Regions from separate parts of the Enterobacter cloacae complex sp. HYC042_NIDB genome, predicted to be linked through region 1. Evidence: predicted binding sites of a transcription regulator. Region 1 holds the regulator's gene; the other holds the start of a gene.
The links. The regulator Fur, encoded in region 1, represses iron uptake genes when iron is present. The targets are predictions, from matches to a motif close to ATAATAATGAGAACNACTATCAA.
Positions count from the first base shown of each region.

Region 2: a site for Fur is predicted at 3,884-3,906, ahead of OKF39_RS17060 (Nramp family divalent metal transporter). Genes of this name have one in related genera too.

Region 1 covers NZ_CP109650.1:1,529,799-1,537,574, reverse strand. The annotation lists gene ybfF (esterase) at 1-260, shown strand, start outside; gene ybfE (LexA regulated protein) at 389-676, shown strand; gene fldA (flavodoxin FldA) at 832-1,362, shown strand; gene fur (ferric iron uptake transcriptional regulator) at 1,651-2,097, shown strand; gene chiQ (ChiQ/YbfN family lipoprotein) at 2,190-2,516, opposite strand; gene chiP (chitoporin ChiP) at 2,564-3,961, opposite strand; gene glnS (glutamine--tRNA ligase) at 4,409-6,076, opposite strand; gene nagE (PTS N-acetyl glucosamine transporter subunit IIABC) at 6,256-7,776, opposite strand, start outside.
Region 2 covers NZ_CP109650.1:3,566,269-3,574,044, forward strand. The annotation lists gene ipdC (indolepyruvate decarboxylase) at 1-903, opposite strand, end outside; gene mgrA (L-glyceraldehyde 3-phosphate reductase) at 1,089-2,087, shown strand; gene OKF39_RS17055 (DUF2502 domain-containing protein) at 2,215-2,571, shown strand; gene OKF39_RS17060 (Nramp family divalent metal transporter) at 2,604-3,842, opposite strand; gene OKF39_RS17065 (NupC/NupG family nucleoside CNT transporter) at 4,189-5,376, shown strand; gene OKF39_RS17070 (sensor domain-containing phosphodiesterase) at 5,420-7,609, opposite strand.

The sequences.
Region 1 (7,776 bases):
GTTTTAACGTGCCGGTGCTGTGGGACCAGTACAACAATATCGTGGGCTGGGAAACCGTTCCCGCCTGGCCGCATCCTGCCCTCTTTATTCGCGGCGGTAACTCTCCTTATATTACCGACGCGTACCGCGACACGCTGCTGGCACAATTCCCGCAGGCGCGCGCCCACGTCATTGCCGGTGCCGGACACTGGGTGCATGCGGAAAAACCGGATGCTGTACTGCGCGCCATTCGCCGCTATCTCGCTGATACTGCAAATTGATTAAAAAGAGAGCGACTGGAAGATGACGGGCTTCCAGTCGTTGGCGTGCCGTTTTTGGTGATGTATGATGGCGCGCTTATCGCCCGGGCTTTAGCAGGGCGGCGTGTTTCCCCCGAAGTCTCATAATCATGGCCAAAGAACAAACGGACCGTACGACACTAGATCTGTTCGCGAATGAGCGTCGACCGGGACGACCGAAAACGAATCCGCTTTCGCGCGATGAACAGCTGCGTATCAATAAACGCAATCAGCTTAAACGCGATAAAAATCGTGGGCTTAAGCGTGTCGAACTGAAGCTCAACGCCGACGCGGTCGATGCGCTTAACGAGCTGGCAGAGGCGCGTAACATCAGCCGCAGCGAGCTTATTGAAGAGATGCTCATCGCCCAACTTGAGACGCTGCGCAGCCAGGCATAAGTCTGAAAAACCCCTTTATCGCCCTTTTCATGTAGCACAGAGTGCAGTCCTGCGCGATAGCGGTTTCCGCAGGGTTGCCAGTTCTGCTATTATTGCCCTTATCCGTGGCCGAATTGCGCCACCATACCATTAAGTTTCAAGAGGTTATTTTACTCATGGCAATCATCGGCATTTTCTTCGGCAGTGATACCGGCAATACCGAAAATATCGCAAAAAACATTCAGAAACAGCTCGGTAAAGACGTTGCTGATGTGCATGACATCGCCAAGAGCAGCAAAGAAGATCTCGAGGGCTATGACATTCTGCTGCTGGGTATTCCAACCTGGTACTATGGTGAAGCCCAGTGCGACTGGGACGATTTCTTCCCGACGCTGGAAGAGGTGGACTTCAACGGCAAGCTGGTTGCCCTGTTCGGTTGTGGCGATCAGGAAGATTACGCCGAGTACTTCTGTGATGCGCTGGGGACGATTCGCGACATCATTGAGCCTAATGGCGCGGTTATTGTGGGCCACTGGCCGACTGCCGGTTACCACTTCGAAGCTTCTAAAGGCCTGGCCGATGACGATCATTTTGTCGGACTTGCCATTGACGAAGACCGTCAGCCAGAACTGACCGCAGAGCGTGTAGAGAAGTGGGTTAAACAGATCCGCGAAGAACTGCATCTGGACGATATTCTCAACGCCTGATTTTTTACGGCGCAACGCGGGTTGCGCCCCTTTTCCAGGTAAAACCGATTAAATTAATTGCTACAAACTTTTAACTTTTTCGTCCAGACCTGTACAATGTCTCCCTGGCAAAATGTGGTTTCCATTGAGCAAGTTTGTAGGTGATACCACGTTTTTATAAGCATACTTTGCCTGAGACTTGCAGTTTTCATTTAGGCATGGCAGTTCTATAATGAGACGCATTATCCCAGGTGCATTTTCTGTCACTTCCCAGAGAAGTGAATCGTTTAGCAACAGGACAGATTCCGCATGACTGACAACAATACCGCATTAAAGAAGGCTGGCCTGAAAGTAACGCTTCCTCGGTTAAAAATCCTGGAAGTGCTTCAGGGTCCAGACAATCACCATGTCAGTGCGGAAGACCTTTATAAACGTCTTATCGACATGGGTGAAGAGATTGGGCTGGCCACCGTATATCGCGTGCTGAACCAGTTTGATGACGCGGGCATTGTTACCCGTCATAATTTCGAAGGCGGTAAATCTGTATTCGAACTGACCCAGCAGCATCACCACGATCACCTGATCTGCCTCGATTGCGGCAAGGTCATTGAATTTAGCGATGATTCCATCGAAGCGCGTCAGCGTGAAATCGCAGCTCGTCATGGCATTCGCCTGACCAACCACAGCCTGTACCTTTACGGTCACTGCGCTGAAGGGGATTGCCGCGAGAATGAACACGCTCACGACACAAAATAAGTTAGCGTTCATACTCTGAGCCAGCCGTAAGGTTGGCTTTTTTTTGCCTGAAAAAAGCCCGGTCAGCAAAGTGCCACCGGGCGTAGAGCAACTTATTTGTTGTTATTGCGTATCTCGTTCCAGATTTTATCGCAACGCTTCGCCACTTCCTGATCGTTACCGGTTTTACGTGCCTGGATGCAGGCCTGATAATCCATCACGCGAACATTCTCCTGCGTCGCGAACACCTCATGCGCTTTCTCTTTCTTTAACACATTTAGCACACTCTGGCAGGCTTCAATTTTCTCAGGCGATCCTTCCGCGGTATTAATACAGGCGCTATACGCCTCCTTCAGACGGGCGTCCTCTTTCGGCGCCTGAGTCTGAACACACGCCACCAGCCCTGATGCCATCAGCGCGACGATTACGATTTTTTTCATCATGTGCAGTCTCCAGACCGGCGGGACTCAGCCCGCCGGTGTGCTCATCAGAAGATGGTGAATGGGGCGATAACCATGAATTTGACGTCACGTTCATCCTGGAAGATGTTGCCGTAACCGCCCGCATAGCTTGGGATATCGGAGTGGTTGTCATACTGCGTGAAGTGCAGCTTGAACATCGTGCCTTTCGCGCGGCCATCCTGCAGGGTGTAGATAGCATCCAGGCTGTAGGAGGACTCTTTCAGGCGATAGTTTGGATCGTAGTACGCATCCGGCGTCGCCATGTCTGCTGGTTTTGCATCCCAGGCGTAAGCGTAAGAAGCGCCCACCGCCCAGCCCGGCAGGTTCCAGTTTTTCAGGTCATACATGGCGCCGAAGAAGACCGCTTTCTCGCCGTCGGCGTTGAAGTCTGAGCGGTTATCCCACCAGATATCCAGACGACCGTTGGATGAGGCATAGGTCGGCGTCATACGCTGCAGGAAGTAGCCCTGCTGCCCTTCCGCCTTCACCCACGTGCCTTCCAGACGCAAATCAACCTGACCGACCTTATAGCCGAAGGTTAACGCCTGCAGCCACGCGGTACCGTTATAAATGTCATTTACGCTGCCATCGCTGACCTTATCGCGCGTACCGTAGAACTGGTAGCTGGTGCTCAGCGGACTACCGGCGATATCAAATTTGTAGCTGGCTTTAGCAAAATACTGATCGATATAGCCTTCCGCCTGACCAAATGCGGCTTCCAGAACCAGATCGTTTTTGAAGTCGTACTTCGCGCCCAGCGAGTGGAGGTAATCGACTTTGGTTTTCTTATCGTTCTGGTAGAACTTGTCCATCTCAATGTGCCACGGCGCTTTGTACTCGTTGGTCCACATATAGGAGAAGCTCAACGCACCTGCATCACCGTAGTCAAAGTTAGCCCCGGCTTCTGCCCCCTGATAGGTACCAGGCATAAAGCTCCAGTGCGGCGCTAACAGCGTCTGGCCGGTTGGCTGAATATAGCCCCCACGCGCCCATACCGGGCCGTATTTGAATTTCGCTGCGGCCTTATAAAGGCTGATGCCGCTTTTATCCCCTGACCAGTCTTCGTCATAGGCTTTATTGCTGGAGGAGAAAGCAATTTCGTTCGGGTGGCCGCTGTCGCCATTTTCAGCCATTTCAATCGCCGTAAACGCGGCAATATCCAGACCGAATATATCGGCGGCGTAGCCTGACTGGAAGTCCAGGTTGGCGTTCCAGGTGGAGTGTGAGAGGTTGGTTTTGTATTTATCTTCTGTGACATCTTTACGGTCACGTTCACGCTGCCAGTAATAAATACCGCCAGTGAGGGTAGAATCTTCGATGAAACCTGCTGCTTTTGCCTCTGGTGTCACCACCAGGCCTGACATTGCTGTCACACCGGCAATAGCCAGCGCCAGCGCACTACGTTTGCCACTGAACGTACGCATAGATTATTCCTCTTTGACGAATTAAAACGCCTTAAACGGCGAAAATATAAAAGACCAAAAGGCCAGGGGTAGTTATAAATACCCTCGAATTAACTACCGTCTTTAGGTTATTTTTCGCGACGCGAATTATCAATGCTTTTCAGTGGGCAAAAGTCAGGATTATGACGAAGTGCACATAATTGGTAGTGCTTTGTAACATTTGGCCGGATGCAAGGTGTGGCGGGGGTAGAGCAGGTAATTTCGGCGTATTAGATCGTAATAAAACCCGTATTTGTCTTAATTCTCTTTTTTATGAAACAGACAAACTTTTTTTAGAAAAATAAGTAGCACCGCATTGACCAAAAATTTTAGCTGGCCTAATTACGGGCCTACTTTAACGATATGATCATTAAATAAAAAAACGCCGCTATAAGCGGCGTTTGTTTCTCATTGACCAGTGCAGCGTTATTATTCGCCGATCTTGGTCCAGGTATCACGCAGACCTACGGTACGGTTAAATACCGGTTTTTCTGCCGTGCTGTAACGGCTGTCCAGGCAGAAGTAACCTTCACGCTCGAACTGGAACGCTTTGCCCGCTTCAGCGGCTTTCAGCGATGGCTCCGCATAACCTTGCTTGATCACCAGAGATTCCGGGTTGATGGTCGCCAGGAAGTCTTCCGCCGCACCCGGGTTAGGTACGCTGAACAGACGATCGTACAGACGAATTTCTACAGGCAGCGCGTGGGAAGCGCTCACCCAGTGGATCACGCCTTTCACCTTGCGGCCGTCTGCCGGATCTTTGCTCAGCGTCTCAGCATCGTACGAACAGAAGATGGTGGTAATGTTACCTTCAGCATCCTTCTCTACGCGCTCGGCTTTGATGACGTAGGCGTTACGCAGACGAACTTCTTTGCCCAACACCAGACGCTTGTACTGCTTATTGGCTTCTTCACGGAAGTCAGCACGGTCGATCCAGATCTCACCGCTGAACGGCACGTCGCGGCTTCCCATTTCCGGTTTATTCGGATGGTTAGGCATAGAGACCAGCTCGCTTCCACCCTGCGGGTAATTTTCAATAACCAGTTTCACCGGATCGATAACAGCCATCGCGCGCGGGGCGTTTTCGTTAAGATCTTCACGAATGCAGGATTCCAGAGACGCCATTTCGATGGTGTTGTCCTGCTTGGTCACGCCGATACGTTTGCAGAACTCACGAATAGAAGCGGCAGTGTAACCACGACGACGCAGGCCGGAGATGGTCGGCATGCGCGGGTCGTCCCAGCCATCAACGTGCTTGTCGGTCACCAGCAGGTTCAGCTTACGCTTGGACATCACGGTGTATTCCAGATTCAGACGAGAGAACTCGTACTGACGCGGATGCACAGGAATGGTGATGTTATCGAGCACCCAGTCGTACAGACGACGGTTATCCTGGAACTCCAGCGTACACAGCGAGTGGGTAATGCCTTCCAGCGCATCGCTGATGCAGTGGGTGAAGTCGTACATCGGATAAATGCACCACTTGTTGCCGGTCTGGTGGTGTTCTGCGAACTTAATGCGGTACAGCACCGGATCGCGCATCACGATAAACGGCGACGCCATATCGATTTTGGCACGCAGGCACGCTTTACCTTCTTCGAAGCCACCGGCACGCATTTTTTCAAACAGCGCCAGGTTCTCTTCCACGCTGCGATCGCGGAACGGGCTGTTTTTGCCTGGTGCGGTCAGCGTACCGCGATACTCGCGGATTTCGTCCGCAGACAGCTCGTCGACGTAGGCCAGACCTTTGTTGATCAGCTCCACCGCGTAGGCATACAGCTGATCAAAATAGTCAGAGGAGTAGCAGATATCGCCAGACCAGTTGAAGCCCAGCCATTGCACGTCGTTTTTAATGGACTCAACGTATTCGATGTCTTCTTTTACTGGGTTGGTGTCATCGAAACGCAGGTTGCACTGCCCCTGGTAGTCTTGCGCAATGCCAAAGTTCAGGCAGATCGATTTCGCGTGACCAATGTGCAGGTAGCCGTTCGGCTCCGGCGGGAAACGTGTATGTACCGTGGTGTGCTTACCACTGGCCAGATCTTCATCGATGATCTGACGAATAAAGTTACTCGGGCGGGCTTCTGCCTCACTCATCGTGGATTCCTCAAAGCGTAAACAACGTATAACGGCGTATGATCTTATAAGCCGGACGTAGTGACAACCCTTAGTTACGGAAAATACGTATCAGATGAAAATAATGGGGGCGTTTGCTGCAAAAAAAAGCGGCGGAGGATATCCCCCGCCGCTTAAGGCATGACTCTACTCAGGAGCGATTACTTGCCTTTAATCTCATACAGCGGTGTCTGACCCGCAACCACCTGACCTTTAGCCTGGAGTACCAGACCGCTAAAGTCGTCGATGTTGCTGCACACGACCGGACTAATCATCGAGCGCGCGTTAGCGTTCAGGAAGTCCAGATCCATTTCCAGAATCGGCTGACCTGCCACCACTTCGGCCCCCTCTTCCACCAGGCGAGTAAAGCCCTGACCGTTCAGCGCAACGGTATCGATCCCCATATGGACAACGATCTCCGCGCCTTTTTCAGTTTCGAGGCAGAACGCGTGGTTGGTGTTGAAGATTTTCACGATGGTGCCTGCCGCCGGAGACACAACGGTTTTGTCCGTTGGTTTCACCGCCACGCCGTCACCGACCGCTTTGCTGGCGAACGCTTCATCAGGCACCTGCTCAAGGTCAACCACGTCACCCGTTACCGGAGAGACCAGCGCGGCCACCGTCACGGCGTTCGGCACGGCCTGCGGCTTCGCTACCGGGGCAGCCGTCGACGCAGGTGCGCTGTCGGCTGATGCCGCTGCGACCGGGCCACGGGCAACCACTTTCTTCATTTCGTCGCCAATGGATTCCGCTTTGGCGCCTACGATAACCTGGATAGTTTGTTTGTTCAGTTTAACCACGCCCGATGCACCAAGGCGTTTACACATTGCGTCGCTTACGCGCGCCGAGTCACCCACCGTCAGACGCAGACGGGTGATACAGGCATCAATCGCTTTCAGGTTGTCAGTCCCACCGACGGCAGCGATATAGCTGGTCGCCAGCTGAGTCAGACCCTCTTCGGTATTGCTGTTGGCTTCGTTGGTGACCACTTCGTCTTTGGTATCTTCGCGGCCCGGTGTTTTGAGGTTAAACATACGAATAACCGCAGTGAACAGCACGAAGTAGATGACGAAGAAGACCAGACCCATTACCACCAGCATCCAGACGTTCTTGCTTGCCGCCGGCAGGTTGTACATCAACACGTAGTCGATCGCGCCTGCAGAGAAGGAGAAGCCAGCATGGATGCCCAGCAGGGTCGCCACAAACAGGCTGATACCGGTCAGGACCGCATGCATGAGGTACAGCACCGGCGCCAGGAACATGAACAGGAATTCCAGCGGCTCGGTTACACCGGTCAGGAACGCGGTAATCGCAACGGACAGCAGCATGCCGCCAACCATTGGGCGACGCGCTTTTGGCGCAGCCAGGTACATTGCCAGTGCAGCGCCCGGCAGACCAAACATCATGATTGGGAAGAAGCCAGACATGAACATACCCGCGGTGCCGTCACCCGCATAGAAGCGGTTGATGTCGCCGTGGAATACAGTGCCCGCAGCATTGGTGAACTCACCAATCTGGAACCAGGCGATGGTGTTCAGCACCTGATGCAGACCGGTTGGGATCAGCAGACGGTTGATAAAACCAAAGATACCTGAGCCCACTGCACCCGCTGAAACAATCCACTCGCCGCCCGCATGGATAGCATGCTGCACCGGCGGCCAGACGTAGCCAAAGATAGCTGC
Region 2 (7,776 bases), 2.0 Mb from region 1:
AGGCGTTAACTGATGGGTAAACCCGGCCGTCAGAGTATCGGTAAAACGCGTGCCGATGCACAGCACCGTATCCGCTCCCTCTATCGCCTCTTTTACCGGACCGGCACTGGCTGAACCGCTGTATGTACCGTAAAAACCGGCGTTACGTTCGTCGAATATGCCTTTGCCCATCAGCATCGTGGCATGCGCCATCGGCACATCCTTCACCCACTTCTGCAGCGCGTGCTTCAACCCATGGCGCAGGACAAGAAAATCCGCTAACAGCGCGTTACGCTTACTCGCTGCCAGTTGACGCTCCGCAGCATCCCGGAACGCTTTCAGGCAGGCGCTATCGGCATGCGCATGCCGAAGCGTGAGAGCGTTTACAGGCGGCGTAGCGGCTTTTTTTGCCACATCGGCAGGTAACATCAAATAGCCGGGACGACGTTCCCGGAGCATCGTCGTTAGTACCCGGTCGATTTCATAACAGGCGTTTTGTTCGGTCAGGATCGCCTGTGCAACGGTGATCGGCTCGCTCATATGGTAAAAATGGCGGAACTCACCATCGCCCAGCGTATGGTGCAGCAGTTCCCCCCTTTGCTGAGACGCCATCCCCGGCGCGCCAACAATATGCAGCACCGGAACGTGCTCGGCATAGCTGCCCGCAATGCCGTTCATGGCACTTAATTCTCCGACGCCAAACGTTGTCAGCAGCGCGGCGAAGCCCTTACAGCGGGCATATCCGTCAGCGGCATAAGAGGCGTTTAACTCATTGGCACAGCCCACCCAGCAGATATCCGGGCTGTCTATTACGTGGTCGAGAAACTGCAGGTTATAGTCGCCCGGCACGCCAAACAGATGATCGGCTCCACAATCTGTAAGACGGTCCAGCAGGTAATCGGCGACGCAGTACGGGGTACGCATAAACAGGTATCCTTCTGATGTTGACCTCACTTTGAGTATTAAATAAGCGTGATGGCTGTCCAGAATTGGCCATAAGAAGGCTATGGAAAGAATGCTTTACAAAAAATGCTGAGCTATGCTGCTTTTTTTCACGTTAATGTAAACGTATACACTGATTTTTCTCTTCAGCACGAGAGGTCATACGAATGGGTTATCAGCCGGACAAAAATCGTTATCAGACAATGGAGTATCGCCGCTGTGGGCGAAGCGGACTCAGGTTGCCCGCGGTCTCGCTGGGGCTGTGGCATAACTTTGGTGACGCCACGCTCATCGAAAATAGCCGTCAACTTTTACAGCGCGCGTTCGATCTGGGTATTACGCATTTCGACCTTGCCAATAACTATGGTCCCCCGCCGGGGTCCGCCGAGCGTAATTTCGGCCGTATTTTGCAGGAGGATTTCCTGCCCTGGCGCGACGAATTGATCGTCTCCACGAAAGCGGGATATACCATGTGGGACGGCCCTTACGGCGACTGGGGATCGCGCAAATATCTGCTGGCAAGCCTCGATCAAAGCCTGAAGCGCATGGGGCTGGAATATGTCGATATCTTCTATCATCACCGTCCGGACCCGGAAACGCCGCTACAGGAAACCATGAAAGCGCTTGACCATCTGGTGCGCCAGGGCAAAGCCCTGTATGTCGGGTTATCCAACTATCCTGCCGAGCTGGCGCGAAAAGCGATTGATATCCTGAATGACCTGGGCACGCCCTGCCTGATCCACCAGCCGAAATACTCGATGTTCGAACGTGCGCCGGAAGAGGGTTTGCTGGATGTTCTGCAGGAAAAAGGGGTCGGCTGTATTCCCTTCTCGCCGCTGGCAGGGGGACAGTTGACCAACCGGTATCTTAACGGTATTCCCGCCGATTCCCGTGCGGCAAGCGGCAGTCAATTCCTTAACCCGGAACAGATCACCGAAGAGAAGCTTGAGAAGGTGCGCCAGCTAAACGCCCTGGCAGAAAGCCGCGGCCAGAAACTCTCGCAGATGGCGCTTGCCTGGGTGTTACGCCATGAGGAGGTCACGTCGGTGCTGATCGGGGCCAGCAAAACGGCTCAGATTGATGATGCCGTGGGTATGCTGGAAAACCGCCAGTTTACCGCAGAAGAACTTTCTCTAATCGACCAGATCCTGAGCAGTTCAAAATAAAACCACTTTTAGCAAAAAGTGCTCTCCCTCGGGAATTCGGAGTTGAGGCGATGAAACGAGCCTTTACCAACTCGTAATATTGCGTTAACAGGCCCCACGAAGGCCCCGATCGTGAAGGAGAAAGAGTATGTTCAGGTCACTGATTCTTGCAGCGGTATTACTGGCTTCGGCCCCGCTCGTCGCCACTGCGGGCGAAATCACCCTGTTGCCATCAGTAAAATTACAAATTGGCGATCGTGACGACTACGGCAGATACTGGGACGGTGGCTACTGGCGCGACCGTGATTACTGGCACCGTCATTATGAATGGCGGGGTGACCGCTGGCGCAGGCACGATAACGGCCTGCATCGCGGCTGGTATAAAAACAACGCCTATGAGCGCGGCTACCGCGAAGGCTGGAAAGATCGTGACGACCGCCGCGGCGGCTGGGGTCACGGCGGAAAAGGACGCGGTGGTCACGGTCACGGTCACGGTCATCATTAATGCAAAAAGGAGCCTCCCGGCTCCTTTTTCTTTTATAGCCCCAGCGCGGTGCCAATCAACAGCCACAGGTTTAGCGCTACGACGACCACCACGATGGCCCACCCGGCCCGTTTCACCAGCGTCGTATTAACCAGTTCGCCCATCAGAGTTTTATTGCTGGTGAAAATCAGCAGCGGCACCAGCGCCAGCGCAATACCAAAGCTCAGCAGCACCTGGCTCATCACCAGAATTCGCGTTGGATCGAGCCCCATCAGAATCACGATAAACGACGGAAGCATGGTGATAAAACGACGCACCCACAATGGAATATGGAAGCGAACAAATCCCTGCATCACCACCTGCCCTGCCAGCGTCCCCACCACCGTGGAGGAGAGACCGGCGGCAACCAGGCTCAGACCAAATATCGTGGCAGCAGCATGGCTCAGTAACGGCTCAAGCGTGAGGTAAGCCTGGTCGAGATCGGCGACACCAGTATGACCGTTAAAGTGGAAAGCGGCGGCTGCGGTGGCCATCATCGCCAGATTCACAAAACCCGCGATGGTCATGGCGATTGCCACATCCCATTTGGTTGCCGAGTAGCGTTCTTTACGCGTCCCGCCGTGCAGATGCTGGGTCAAAGAGGAGTGCAAATAAATGACATGCGGCATAATGGTCGCCCCAAGTACCCCGGCGGCCAGGAAAACCGCTTCCGAGGTTGGCAGGCTTGGGATCACCATGCCTTTCGCGAGCTGCGCCAGATTCGGCTGTGAGAAAATCAGCTCGACGATGTACGCCGCAGCAACAAACAGCAGCAGGCCACCAATGACCTTCTCCAGCGGTTTTTGACCCCGACGTTGCAGCATCAGGATCAGGAATGTGGCAATCCCGGTCAGCACCGCCCCCTGTAACAGCGACACGCCCAGAATCAGCTTAAAGCCGATCGCTGCCCCGATAAATTCAGCGAGATCGGTTGCCATGGCGATAATTTCCGCCTGAACCCAGTAGAGCCACACCGCCGGACGGGGATAATGGTCGCGAATTTGCTCCGCCAGGTTTTTACCCGTGGCAATCCCCAGTTTTGCAGAGAGCATCTGAATCAGCATCGCCATCAGGTTTGCCCAGACGACCACCCACAGCAGCTTATAGCCGAAACTGGCCCCGGCCTGAATATTGGTCGCAAAATTACCCGGATCGATATAGCCGATGGCAGCAATAAAAGCAGGTCCCATTAATGCGAACCGCAACTTGCGCGCGGCTCTACCACTGCTACCCTCTACGCGACTGTTTGTCATTATCTGCCTCTGGAAATATAGCCTTTGCTATGTTTAATGCTATCAAAATGAGAATGATTATCAAGATCATTTAGAGAGTTTAAAATGATTTCTCTGATAGCTAAGAACAATAGATGGGCAGGTGGTGCGACATCACAGAATGTGAAAATGCGCGGTCATTTGTGAAGCGTAGCACACAAACTTAACTTTTCACTCATTTACCTAACATAACAAAAATGTATTGTGGATCACTAATTTTGAGACTCGTCACAGGATGTAACTATAGTGTGTCCCTGATCTCGTTTTCTTTTCGCTTGTTACATAGAATGTGCACGAAAATTAAACCTGCCTCATATTTGGAGCAAATATGGACCGCGTCCTTCATTTTGTCCTGGCACTTGTTGTCGTTACTGCACTCGCATTGCTGGTCAGCACAGACCGCAAAAAAATTCGTATTCGTTATGTTGTCCAGCTGCTGGTCATTGAAGTTTTACTTGCGTGGTTCTTCCTGAACTCCAACGTAGGCCTCGGCTTCGTGAAAGGCTTCTCCGAAATGTTCGAAAAACTGCTCGGATTCGCCAACGAAGGGACAAACTTTGTCTTCGGTAAAATGAACGACGAAGGTCTGGCATTCTTCTTCCTGAAGGTACTGTGCCCAATCGTCTTCATCTCCGCGCTGATCGGTATTCTGCAGCACATCCGCGTTCTGCCGTTCGTTATTCGTGGCATTGGTTTCCTGTTATCCAAAGTAAACGGCATGGGCAAGCTGGAATCTTTCAACGCCGTAAGTTCCCTGATCCTCGGTCAGTCTGAGAACTTCATCGCGTATAAAGATATCCTCGGCAAAATGTCCCGTAACCGCATGTACACCATGGCGGCAACCGCGATGTCTACCGTTTCCATGTCTATCGTGGGCGCGTACATGACCATGCTGGAGCCAAAATATGTGGTTGCAGCGCTGGTTCTGAATATGTTCAGCACCTTTATCGTTCTGTCGCTGATAAACCCGTATCGTGTTGACGCCAGCGAAGAGAACATCCAGATGTCTAACCTGCACGAAGGTCAGAGCTTCTTCGAAATGCTGGGTGAGTACATCCTGGCCGGTTTCAAAGTGGCGATTATCGTTGCCGCAATGCTGATCGGCTTTATCGCCCTGATCTCCGCACTGAACGCCCTGTTCGCCGCAGTGCTGGGCATCTCCTTCCAGGGCATCCTGGGCTACATCTTCTACCCTGTCGCATGGGTGATGGGTGTTCCGGCTCATGAAGCGCTGCAGGTAGGCAGTATCATGGCGACCAAGCTGGTTTCTAACGAATTCGTTGCGATGATGGATCTGCAGAAAATCGCCAGCACGCTCTCTCCACGTGCGGAAGGCATTCTGTCCGTATTCCTGGTCTCCTTCGCGAACTTCTCGTCCATCGGTATTATCGCCGGTGCGATTAAAGGCCTGAACGAAGAACAGGGTAACGTGGTTTCTCGCTTTGGCCTGAAACTGGTTTACGGCTCCACCCTGGTGAGCGTCCTGTCTGCTTCTATTGCTGCGCTGGTTCTGTAACGTTTAGCGTAAAAAAAAACCGGGAGACTTGCTCCCGGTTTTTTTATGCCCGCAATTCTTCCAGCGGTTTGGGTTTGCCTATCAGGTAGCCCTGGAGATAGTCCACGCCGAAGCGTAGCAGCATCTCCCGCTGCGCTGGCGTCTCAACATATTCGGCCACCACGCACAGTGATTTCGTCTTCGCCAGATTACATATTGACTGGACGATCATTGCGTCCATATCATCAGTACAAATATCTTTCACGAAGCAGCCGTCAATTTTAATGATGTCTGCCTGCAGGCGTCTCAGACGCTCGTAGTTGGCGTAGCCGGTTCCAAAATCATCGATGGCAATCCTGAAACCGTAATCCCGCAGCTGCTGAATGTTGTGGATGCTGCAGCCGGAATTGGAGAAGGCCTGCTCTTCGGTGATCTCAATCACGACAGCCTGAGGCGCAACGCCGTACCGTTCAAAGAGCGCACAAATCTCAGTCGCCACCTCATTTTGCATCAGCGTAAGCGGCATCAGATTGACAGAGAAACGGGCGCCAGCCTGCGTCGCTGGGTGATCGCGCAGCCACAGCAGTAATTTTTCCATGACGCACATATCAAACCGGTGGCTGAGGTTGAACTGGGCAATCAGGGGAATAAAGCGGTCAGGGGTGATGATCTCGCCCTCGCTCTCCATACGCGCCAGAATTTCGTAGTACCCGCTACCGTCCGCCTTCTGGATCGGCTGCGCATACAAATGGAACTGCCCCGCCTCCAGGGCGTGCTTAATCCGCGCCAGCATCAGGACACGCTCCGTTGTTTGTCCTGATGCAGCTTCCAGGCTATTCGTCAGCGCAAGAACGTTGTGCGCTCCGCAGGATTGCTCGGCCAGCCAGCTCAGTTGCCCCAGCGTGTGGTGCAGTTTCTCACCGTTTTCGACCATTCCCCAGGAGGCGCCAAATTCGATATCCAGCCCGGTATTGTTCCAGAAAATCTTACGGCTGTTCAGCCGATCAACCATATGCTGGAGGCGCTCGGCCGTTCCCTGCCCAAGCAATACCAGCACCAGCTCGCTTCCCGGCAGCTGGAAAAGCGTCTCATCTTTTTGCAACAGCGGCTGGAGAGAGGACGTGATCATTCGTTTGCAGTGCACCCGCATGAGAATGCCGTAATGGCGGCTCAAAAACTCCAGATTATCCATTCTCAGGCAACACACTTTGGCATCCGGGTGGTCGAGGAGAAAATCTTCCAGCGCACGAATGTTGGGTAATCCTGTCAGCGGATCGGTGAGCGCTCTGTCCTGCCAGCCCTGCTTCAACCATTCGCTTCGCTGATAGATACGCGACATATAAAGCAGGCAGATAGCAAAAGAGATCAGTACCGACAGGATAAAGGAGAGCGAATGGCCCGACTCCACTCCGTTTAGAAAGTTGTAGTTGTAGGTCAACAGCAGAAGCGCAGAGGTGGCCCACAGCAGAGAGATAAGCGCGTAGCTCAGACGGCTAATCGCTAACGTAAAGAGAATGAAAATAATCGGCATCAAATAGCCCGCAATAACAGGCGACTCAAAAGGCGCACATAAAATTGCGATGATGGCGATTAACAGCATCAGCCAGACGAATATATATAATGATTTCTTGTGTAAAAACACGGGCTTCACACTTCGCCGCCAGAACTTGATGGCATAACGAGGATTAATAATCATTCTTAACGGATAATAGAACATCATGGTAAAAATCATCGCCGCGCATATCAGACTTTGAATATCAACAACGTTATAAATTACCGTTCCTTCGCCGAAGAAAGTTGAGATTGTGACCGGAAAATCAAAGAAATAGCCAGCAAGATACATCGACATTTTAATGCCTATCGGCACCATAAAGCCGAGCCAAAATATGCGTAACCCAATGTGCCTGTTGGGCATACAGTAGCGCCAGCGCCGGCCCAGCACAAGGCGCAGAACACCGCAGGCAGCGAATACGGAGAAAGTCTGACAGAACAGTAATACTGAATATTGTAGTGGTGCTAAATTAACGTTAAATATATTAGCAACCATAAAACTTATCAGAATAGGCAGAATACCGCGGCGCCCCAATAACAGCATAATCGCCAGCATAACGCTTAACGGGAGCCACGCTAAATAAACGTCGTGTTCATTAACAATTGCACGCGGGGAGAGATAACGGGAAACGGGAACCGCAATCAGACAGATCGCCAGAGCAATTATAAATATCTTTACATTATTATACGATTTTCTATTCATTAAGCTGGGGGAGATTATTATCCATTCATATCATTGACCGCATGGATAATAGGTTTATTAATTACGCGAATCAAGTTGAAGTCTATTTATAGACTGATTTATTGATTTCGGTTGAGGTGGGATATGGAAAAAAACCATTTTGGCAACAAAATACGTTTAGGGGTGTT